2 linked regions of the Syntrophobotulus glycolicus DSM 8271 genome follow. The protein of the gene in region 2 interacts with the protein of the main gene of each other region in a pairwise test. Links are inferred from orthologs where the notes say so. Each region holds a gene or a part of one and is shown on either strand. Other genes may lie near its edges.

Region 1 (4,891 bases), 1.3 Mb from region 2 along the record:
GAACTAAAGGTAAAATTGGCTGCTGAAGTAAAGAATTTCAATCCGGAAGACTATCTGGACAAAAAAGAGGCCAAAAGGATGGACAGATTCTGTCAGCTGGCTCTGGGCGCCGCGGATGAGGCCGTGAAAAATTCCGGTATTGACCTGGAGAATATCGATCATGAAAGATTCGGCGTTATTTTCGGTACAGGGATTGGCGGACTGATCACCATTCAGGATCAATGTTATAAAATGTTTCAAAAGGGACCAAATAAAATATCACCCTTTTTCATCCCGATGGTCATCACCAATATGGCCGCAGGGAATATTTCCATCAGATATCAGGCCAAAGGCATATGTACAAGCCTGGTTACCGCCTGTGCTACCGCTACCCATTCCATAGGGGAGGCTTTTCATAAGATCCGTTATGGTTATGCCGACTATATTTTGGCCGGTGGAACCGAAGCGCCCATTACGGCTTTAGCTGTCGGAGGATTTTCCTCCATGACGGCACTCAGTACAAGTGAAGACCCACAGAGAGCTTCGATTCCTTTTGACAAGGAAAGGGACGGTTTTGTCATGGGGGAAGGTGCGGGGGTTCTGGTTTTGGAAAGCCTGGACAGCGCCTTGGCCAGAAAGGCCAAAATCTATGCGGAAATCGTAGGTTATGGGGCGACTTCCGACGCTTACCATATCACGACCCCGGCCCCTGAGGGGGAAGGGGCCGCCAGATCAATGAAGATTGCTTTGCAGGATGCAGGCATTAACCCCGAACAAATATCATATATTAATCCGCATGGAACAAGTACACCTTATAACGATAAATTTGAAACGGAAGCAATCAAGAAGATATTCGGAGACCATGCTTATCAGGTGCCGATCAGTTCAACGAAGTCTATGATCGGGCATTTGCTCGGTGCGGCCGGAGCGGTTGAGGCAATCGTCTGTATCAAGGCTCTGGAGGAAGATTTTGTGCCGCCGACAGTGGGGTACCAGGTGAAGGACGAAGATTGTGATCTTGATTATGTCCCAAATTTCGGCCGCAAAGCAAATGTGGAATACGCATTGTCCAACTCCCTTGGTTTCGGCGGACACAATGGCACAATCATTTTAAAAAAATGGTCAGAGGGAAAGTAAATGGAATTAAATGAGATTAAGGAACTGGTCAAATTGCTTGACGAATCAAGCCTAACCTGGCTGGAACTTGAACTGGACGGCTCCAGAATCCTTCTGAAAAAGGAGAAGCAATTGACAGCTGCCGGTAAACAGGAGGTTCCTGTCAGCGTTCCGGCAGCTGCGTCTGCGGTTCAGGCTGAAGAGCCCGATCCTGTTCAGCCTGCGGCAAAATACAGGGAAGATCTGATTACCGTCAGTTCCCCGATTGTCGGGACTTTTTATTCCGCGGCTTCCCCTGAGGCGGAGCCTTTTGTTGAAGAAAACAGTAAGGTGAAAAAAGGCGACCCTCTGTGTATTATTGAGGCGATGAAACTGATGAACGAGATCGAGGCGGAACAGGATCTGGAAATAGTTGAAATCCTGATCACCAACGGTGAAATGGTAGAATATGGTCAGCCCTTGTTTTTGGCCAGAAGTATTTGATCATAAAGAGGATGGTGCCGGCTATGAGTTTGGATATTAAGGAAATTCAGGAGATCATTCCGCACAGGTATCCTTTTCTCCTGATTGACAGAGTAGAGGAACTTCAAGAAGGAAAAAAAGTTGTTGCCTATAAAAATGTCACAATGAATGAATACTTTTTTCAGGGACATTTCCCTCAGGAACCGGTTATGCCGGGGGTCCTGATTATTGAGGCTTTGGCGCAGGCCGGCACGGTAGCCGTCTTAAGCGTGGAAAAATACCGGGGTAAAATCGCATTTTTTGCCGGTATCGACAAGGCCCGTTTCAAAAGAAAAGTTGTCCCTGGCGACGTCATAAGACTGGAAGTAGAGTTTGTGAAGCTTAAGGGGCCGGTAGGTATCGGCAAGGCTGTGGCTACCGTTAACGGTGAGCTGGCTGCGGAAGCTGAGCTAAAGGTATTTATCGGCTAAACCGTGTAATTGTAAAAAGTGTTCTAAATTTGGATCAGTATTTATACTTTGGGGATAAGCAGGTGAAGTCTTGTTTAAAAAGATTCTCATAGCGAACCGGGGAGAGATCGCGGTCAGAATAATCAGGGCATGCAGAGAAATGGGCATTGAAACAGTTGCCGTTTATTCGGAGGCGGACAGAAATTCTTTGCATGTTGAACTTGCCGATCAGGCCGTCTGTATTGGATCGGCCAGATCACAGGACAGCTATCTCAGTTTGACGAATATTATCAGTGCCACGGTCCTGACCGGAGCGGAAGCCATTCATCCGGGGTATGGGTTCCTGGCGGAAAACAGTAAATTTGCCGGGATGTGCAAGGAGTGCCGGATTACTTTCATCGGACCGGACCTTGAGACGATTGAGATGATGGGAAATAAATCCCGGGCCAGACAGACCATGATGAAGGCCGGAGTACCGGTGGTGCCTGGTTCTGAAGGCCTTGTGCATGATGATGAGCATGCTGAGGCGGAGGCGGATAGAATCGGATATCCGGTGATGCTCAAGGCTTCAGCCGGGGGCGGAGGAAAAGGAATCCGCATCGTTTGGGAAAAAGGGGATCTGCAAAAGGCTTTTGCAACGGCCAAAACTGAAGCGATGGTTAACTTTGGGGATGATTCGATGTATCTCGAAAAGTTCATTGAAAAGCCCAGGCATATCGAATTTCAGATTCTCGCTGATCATCATGGCAATGTTATCCACCTCGGGGAAAGAGATTGTTCCATTCAGCGGAGAAATCAGAAAGTCATTGAAGAAGCGCCTTCTGCGGCCCTGACTGCGGATCTGCGCAAGCGGATGGGCGACGCGGCGGTTAACGCCGCTAAAGCCGTAGGCTATAAAAATGCCGGAACGATTGAGTTTCTGCTGGACGTCCACGGTCAATTCTACTTTATGGAGATGAACACCCGTATTCAGGTTGAACACCCTGTAACAGAGCTTATCACAGGAGTAGATTTGATCAGAGAGCAAATCAAAATTGCCGCCGGTAAAAAGCTGACACTAATTCAAAATAATGTTAAAATTAAAGGGCATGCCATTGAGTGCCGTATTAATGCCGAAAATCCGAATTTGAATTTCCGGCCTTCCCCGGGTAAGGTGAACATCATGCTTTGGCCCGGAGGAAAGGGAGTACGCGTTGACAGCGGAATTTACAATGGCTATGTGATCCCTCCTTATTATGATTCCATGATCGCTAAACTGATTGTGCACGGCGAAGACCGACAGGATGCCTTAAGCATCATGAAGCGTGCTCTGGATGAATTTGTGCTGGAGGGAATAGATCATAATATTGAGTTTCTTTTTGAAATATTATCCCACGACAGGTTTGCGTCAGGTGACTTTGATACTTCTTTTCTGTCTCAGGAATTTAATTTTTGAGTGCTGAAATGATTCAGTATTGAAAGTTTGAGGAATAATCATTGAAAATTAATAAAGTTTTTCGAAAACCAAAATATATCGTGCTGCAGCAAAACGCTCTAAGACCGGATGAGAAAGCCTCGCAAAATGAGGGTCCGGCAATACCGAATGGTTTATGGATCAAATGTCAGGACTGTGGCGCAACAATTTACAATAAGGACCTGCTTAAAAGCAATGGAGTCTGTACAGTTTGCGGGCGGCATTTTCGCCTCAGTGCCGCGGACAGGATCGAGCTGATCATGGATACCGGGACCTTTCGCGAGATCAATGACCGACTTTCGACATTGAATCCTCTCGATTTCCCGGGCTATGAAGAGAAAATTTTATCCTATCAAAATGATTCCGGTATCCATGAGGCGGTGATTACCGGTTATGGCAAGATTTATGGGAATAATACGGTGATCGCCGTAATGGACAGCAAATTTCTGATGGGCAGTATGGGCTCTGTCGTAGGGGAAAAAATTACGCGGGCAATCGAATTTGCCGGTGTCAAAAAACTGCCGTTAATCATATTTACAGCATCAGGAGGAGCGAGGATGCAGGAAGGGATTTATTCCCTGATGCAGATGGCCAAAACTTCTGCCGCTATTGCCAAGTTCAGCCAAAACGGAGGATTGTACATTTCCGTACTGACTGATCCCACTACCGGAGGAGTGACAGCCAGTTTTGCGATGCTGGGAGATCTTATTCTCGCCGAACCCGGGGCTTTGATTGGGTTTGCCGGACAGAGGGTCATTGAACAGACGATTCGGCAGCAGCTCCCTGAAGGCTTTCAAAAAGCGGAGTTCCTGCTGGAGCATGGCTTCATAGACAAGATCGTGCCGAGAAATTCCATGAAGACGACACTGTCACGGATTATCCGGCTGCATCAATAATTTAGGCTCAGGAGTGTAAAGATGCTCGAAGGAGAAAAAAATATTCGGGAACTGAAAAACAAAATCGGCGAACTGGAAAAAATGGCCGAAGAAAAGCAGATCGACTTTTCAGACGAGATCGGGAAGCTTGAAGCTAAACTCCTGGAATTAGAAGCCCAGGCCTATGGCAGCATTTCGCCGGTAGACAAATTTACTCTTTCCCGGATGCTGGAACGGCCTACCTCACTGGACTATATCGAAAAGGTTTTCGATTATTTTATCGAATTCCATGGCGACAGGTATTTTGGTGATGATCCCTGCATTGTCGGAGGCATAGCAAAATTAGGTGATCTGCCTGTAACAGTGATCGGGCAGCAGCGCGGACGGAATATGAAAGAAAATGTGAAACGCAATTTCGGAATGCCCAATCCGGAAGGATACCGCAAGGCTTTAAGGCTGATGAAACAGGCCGAGAAGTTCAAACGGCCTGTTATCTGCTTTATCGATACCAAAGGAGCCAATCCGGGGATCGGACCGGAAGAAAGAGGCCAGGGAGA
Region 2 (4,840 bases):
TTTTTATTCTCCGGTTTCACAGACATTTCGATGGGAACCCGTTCCACAACCTGAATTCCATAACCTTCAAGCCCAATGATTTTTTTGGGATTATTGGTCATCAGCCTGATTTGGGTAATTCCCAGATCGGCCAGAATCTGGGCCCCGACACCATAGTCCCGCAGATCGGCAGGGAAGCCAAGAGCGATATTGGCTTCTACGGTATCTTTGCCTTCTTCCTGAAGTTTGTAAGCTTTGAGCTTATTCAGCAAGCCGATTCCTCTTCCTTCCTGGCGCATGTAGAGCAGGACACCGCGCCCTTCACGTTCAATTTGCGTTAAGGCCGCAGATAACTGATCGCGGCAGTCGCATCTTTGAGAGAAGAATACATCACCTGTCAGGCATTCGGAATGTACCCTGACCAGGACCGGCTTGCCGTCGGAGATATCCCCCTTAATTAAAGCAAGGTGCTCCTTATTATCCAAAATACTGCGGTACCCAGTCGCTTTGAATATCCCGAAATCTGTAGGGAAGTTAATTATCTCAGTCATCTCAATCAGCTTTTCTGTACGGCGGCGGTATTGAATTAACTCCTTGATGGAAATCATTTTCAGCTTGTGCTTTTCTTTAAAAACCATCAAGTCAGGAATTCTGGCCATCGTTCCGTCATCATTCATGATTTCACATAAGACACCGGCAGGCTGTAAGCCCGCTAAACGGGCCAGATCTACGGAACCTTCAGTATGACCGGTGCGGACCAGAACACCCCCTTCTTTGGCTTGCAAAGGGAAAATATGGCCGGGGCGGCGCAAATCCGCGGGGTTTGTCCTGTAATCGACAAGCGCCCGGATCGTAGCCGCTCGTTCAAACGCTGAGATTCCGGTTGTGCTGGTCGAAGCGTCCACACTGACGGTGAAAGCGGTTCCGTGAGGATCAGTATTTTCCTCCACCATAGGATCCAGTTTCAGTTCATGCATGCGTTGTCTCGTCAGAGGAGCGCAGATCAAGCCGCGTCCATAAGTAGCCATAAAGTTTATTGCCTCTGGTGTGGCTTTTTCGGCTGCCATCACAAGGTCGCCTTCATTCTCGCGATCCTCATCATCCACCACAATGATCATTTTACCATCCCTGATTTCCTCGATAGCCTCTTCAATCGTGTCAAAAAGAGTTCTTTCGGTTGCCACAATATATCACTCCTTTAAATAAAGCCAAACCTGGAGAGCTGTTCAAGTGTGATCCCTTGAGAGCCCCTCTGGTCCGGCGGTTCATCGGTTTTAAGAAACTTGGCGACATATTTTCCGATCAAATCGGTTTCCAGGTTAACCCTGGAGCCTGCTTTTTTATCATAGAGAGTTGTGTTTTGGAAAGTATGGGGGATAATCGAAATCGTGAAGTAATCCGTACCTGTTTCGACTACTGTGAGGGATATTCCGTCCACAGCCACCGAGCCCTTGGGGATTAAATAATGCATGATTGCCGGAGTTGTCTGAATCGAATAGACTTTAGCGATACCGACCTGTTTGACGGACCGCACCGTCCCGACACCGTCAACGTGTCCGCTGACCAGATGACCGCCTAACCGGGAACTCAGTCTTAAGGCTCTTTCCAAATTGACCCTGGACATGGGTTTCAGTTCTTGCAGGCCGGTTTTCTGAAGGGTCTCAGCCATGACATCAACCGTAAACAGCTTGTTGCCCATCCTGGTCACAGTCAGACAAACCCCATTGACCGCGATGCTGTCCCCCGGAACTGTACCTTCCAGCACTTTAGTTGCGTTAACGGTTAAGGCTGCTGATTCTCCGCCAATTTCAATGTTTTCTATCGAACCAAGTTCTTCAATCAGGCCAGTGAACATCTTCGTGTTCCTCCGTGCTTTATTGTTTTAAATAACCGGAAAGCAGAATATCTCCGGCAAATTCTTTCATTTCCATCTCCCTGATCATAACGGCATCGGCCATCGAATTTATACAAAACCCGGAAATGGGGGAGAAGCTGCTTTGCCCGATGATCTTGGGGGCAATAAATAAATTCACCTTATCAACAAGCTTTTCCGCAATCATCTGTCCGGCTAAAGTACCGCCGCCTTCCAGTAAAACACTCTGATAACCCTTTTCTAAAATATCCTGCATTAACGTTTTCAGCGGTACGTACCTTTCTTCGGAATAAACCCATACCTCAATATTGTTCCTGATCTTTTTTAATTTATCTATTTTTTTCGGAGATGCCGCCCGGGTAGTTGCAATAATTGTCGACCCTTCGGAAAGAGAGAGAAGCCTGGCTTCTTCTGGGATGGAAAGGGTGCCATCGACAATAAGTCTTACCGGGTGACGTCCTCCGGCTATCCGGCAGGTTAATTGAGGATTGTCTTGGAGAATGGTCTTACTGCCAACCATAATGACATCATAGCTGTTGCGCAGCTCATGAACATATTTACGGGAGAGGTCATTGGTGATCCACCGGGAATCACCGGTGCAGGAGGCTGTCTTGCCGTCAGCGGTGCTTGCGGATTTATACAAAACAAAAGGCAGGTTTGTTTTCATGGCTTTCACAAAGGGTTCGTTCAATTTAGCCGCTTCATTTTCCAGTAATCCCGTAAATACTTCAATTCCGGCAGCCCGCATTTTTTGAATTCCTTTTCCCCGGACAAGAGGATTGGGATCAACAAGAGCGACAAATACCCGCTTCACCCCAGCCTGAATCAAAGCGTCACAGCAGGGAGGAGTCCGGCCAAAGTGAGAGCAGGGTTCCAACGTCACATAGACATCCGCTCCGGAGGCTCTCTTTCCGGCCGCGGTCAAAGCGTGGACTTCAGCATGAGGAGTACCGGCCTTTTGATGGTATCCTTCGCCGATAATCAGACCATCTTTCACGATCAGGCAGCCTACCATGGGATTGGGGCTGGTCCGGCCCTCGGCCATCTCAGCAAGATCAAGCGCTCTTTGCATATAAAACTTATCTTGATCAGAAAAACCGGTTTGCATTTTAATCACCCTTAAATAAAAAAACTCGGAAATTTTAAATTCCGAGGGATTTTTCGACGCAAAAACAATTAATCCAATGTTCAACGACATCAGAAAACGTTTCTTCCCATCCAGACTTTAACTGTCGGCTTCGTAATTTCAACGAATCGGCCTTGCGGCTTGCGGGCTTTACCGCCGGTAAGGAATTGCACCTGTCCCCAGAAACTAAAATTGTCTAATTCAATTATTTATATTTTACTGCAATTGTACAATATTATCAATATTAATCAAAAACTTCGTCCGGGCAAAAAAGTCAAAAGGAGACCGTGAAAAAATTAAAACTTGCATTCTTCCTTGAGCAGACCAAAGACCAACTCATCCTGATATGCGCCGTCAACATAATAAGCGTCCCGGAGCCGGCCTTCCAGTTGAAAGCCCAGTTTTTGATAGCAGGAAGAAGCCCGGCTGTTGCCGGACCATGTTTTTATCGTGAGACGGTGTAAATTCCAGGAGTTGAACAGAAAAGCAATAAAGCTATGCAAAGCATCAGATCCATACCCCTTACTCCAATGGTCTTTTTCTCCTATGCCAATATAGAGTGAAGCGTTCCTGGAAGGGACATTGACTTCCCCGAAACCAATTGTGCCGATCATTGAATGATCGGCAATATCCAGGATTGCATATCTTTGCGGATCATCGTCATAGATCACCCTTTCTATCTCCTCCCGGCGCAGAAGAGTACGCAAGGGCCAGCCGCCGGTAAGCCAGTGAGAAAATTCTCCGTCGTTAAACCAGGTATAAAGAATATCCAAATCATCAGTTTCCAAGGGCCTGATGATTGTTTTCCGGCCTTTCAGCATGATCTCAGCACCTTTCCGGATACTTTATCAAATATGAAAATGAAGTTTGACAAAGTCAAACTTCTCCTCTTCCAAATGAACTGTAATTCAATGGTCGGGGCGACGTGATTCGAACACGCGACCTCTTGGTCCCGAACCAAGCACGCTACCAAACTGCGCTACGCCCCGTCAAGTCAAAATAAATCATAGCAAACAGGTTATTCTATGTCAAGAGGATCAATTTTTTCAGTATAGTAGGAAAAAGCAAAATAGTGTCGAATTACTATTGGGAATTCAGAATAATTGTTCGGAGTGTCGGAAATGGAACGGTTAAACGCGGCTTTCGAAGCAACCCTAAAAGCAGTTGAGAATGGAAAAGAAGAAATATTTAATATTGCGGAAACCACAAGGCTGGAGTTTCAACATTTAAACAAAGAATTGGACTATTTAAAAGTGGAAATTTCGGAAACAATTAAAAATGTTGACGCTCAGCAGAAAAAAGAAAAGCAGCTCAGACAGGTTCTTATGGAAACCAGCCTCAATTACAAGAGATATACGGAAAAGCAAATGATGGAAGTGTATATTGAAGCAAAAAATTCCCAGATCGATCTTCAATTGATCCAGGAAAAGGAACTCCAATTAAGACACCGCAGAGATGAATTGGAGCGTTCTCTTAAGAATCTTGATCATACGGTTGAACGGGCCGATAATCTGATGAATCAAGTCAGCCTTGCCATTTCCCTGTTAAAACAGGGGATTTCTGATATGAACACTCTATATCACAATGATGTTCGCAAAGAAATCGCTTTGCGGATTATTAAGGTTCAGGATGAAGAGCGCAAGAGAATCGCCAGAGAAGTTCATGACGGGCCTGCGCAAAACCTTGCCAATATTATTTTGCGTTTGGAAATTGCCGAAAAACTATTGGAGATCGATCAGGAAAAGGTAAAAAAAGAGATTCAGGATTTAAATCATTTAGTCCGTTCCAATCTGAAAGACATGAGGCGCATTATTTTTGATTTACGGCCAATTGATATGGAGGATACTGATTTTATTGAAACG

Evidence for each region.
Region 1: the proteins of ribD (region 2) and SGLY_RS15185 interact in binary tests that used the Escherichia coli proteins (3 or more experiments, as listed by UniProt). The link is inferred for Syntrophobotulus glycolicus DSM 8271 from one-to-one orthologs.

What each region holds. Positions count from the first base shown.
Region 1 is NC_015172.1:3,078,745-3,083,635, reverse strand. What follows is about bases 1,340-4,269. They hold SGLY_RS15185 (acetyl-CoA carboxylase biotin carboxylase subunit), read left to right. Parts: upstream 1,340-2,097; coding sequence 2,098-3,441; downstream 3,442-4,269. Other genes in these bases: accD (acetyl-CoA carboxylase, carboxyltransferase subunit beta), read left to right, coding at 3,483-4,269; fabZ (3-hydroxyacyl-ACP dehydratase FabZ), read left to right, coding at 1,602-2,027; accB (acetyl-CoA carboxylase biotin carboxyl carrier protein), read left to right, coding at 1,340-1,578. Also shown: fabF (beta-ketoacyl-ACP synthase II), read left to right, coding at 1-1,116; more of accB, read left to right, coding at 1,117-1,339; more of accD, read left to right, coding at 4,270-4,355; SGLY_RS15175 (acetyl-CoA carboxylase carboxyltransferase subunit alpha), read left to right, coding at 4,377-4,891. UniProt on the Escherichia coli protein: This protein is a component of the acetyl coenzyme A carboxylase complex; first, biotin carboxylase catalyzes the carboxylation of the carrier protein and then the transcarboxylase transfers the carboxyl group to form malonyl-CoA.
Region 2 is NC_015172.1:1,823,468-1,828,307, reverse strand. Bases 908-3,786 are described here. They hold ribD (bifunctional diaminohydroxyphosphoribosylaminopyrimidine deaminase/5-amino-6-(5-phosphoribosylamino)uracil reductase RibD), read right to left. Parts: upstream 2,961-3,786; coding sequence 1,854-2,960; downstream 908-1,853. Other genes in these bases: SGLY_RS08935 (GNAT family N-acetyltransferase), read right to left, coding at 3,275-3,786; SGLY_RS08945 (riboflavin synthase), read right to left, coding at 1,178-1,834; SGLY_RS08950 (bifunctional 3,4-dihydroxy-2-butanone-4-phosphate synthase/GTP cyclohydrolase II), read right to left, coding at 908-1,163. In the rest of the region: more of SGLY_RS08950, read right to left, coding at 1-907; more of SGLY_RS08935, read right to left, coding at 3,787-3,799; SGLY_RS08925 (sensor histidine kinase), read left to right, coding at 4,100-4,840. UniProt on the Escherichia coli protein: Converts 2,5-diamino-6-(ribosylamino)-4(3h)-pyrimidinone 5'-phosphate into 5-amino-6-(ribosylamino)-2,4(1h,3h)-pyrimidinedione 5'-phosphate.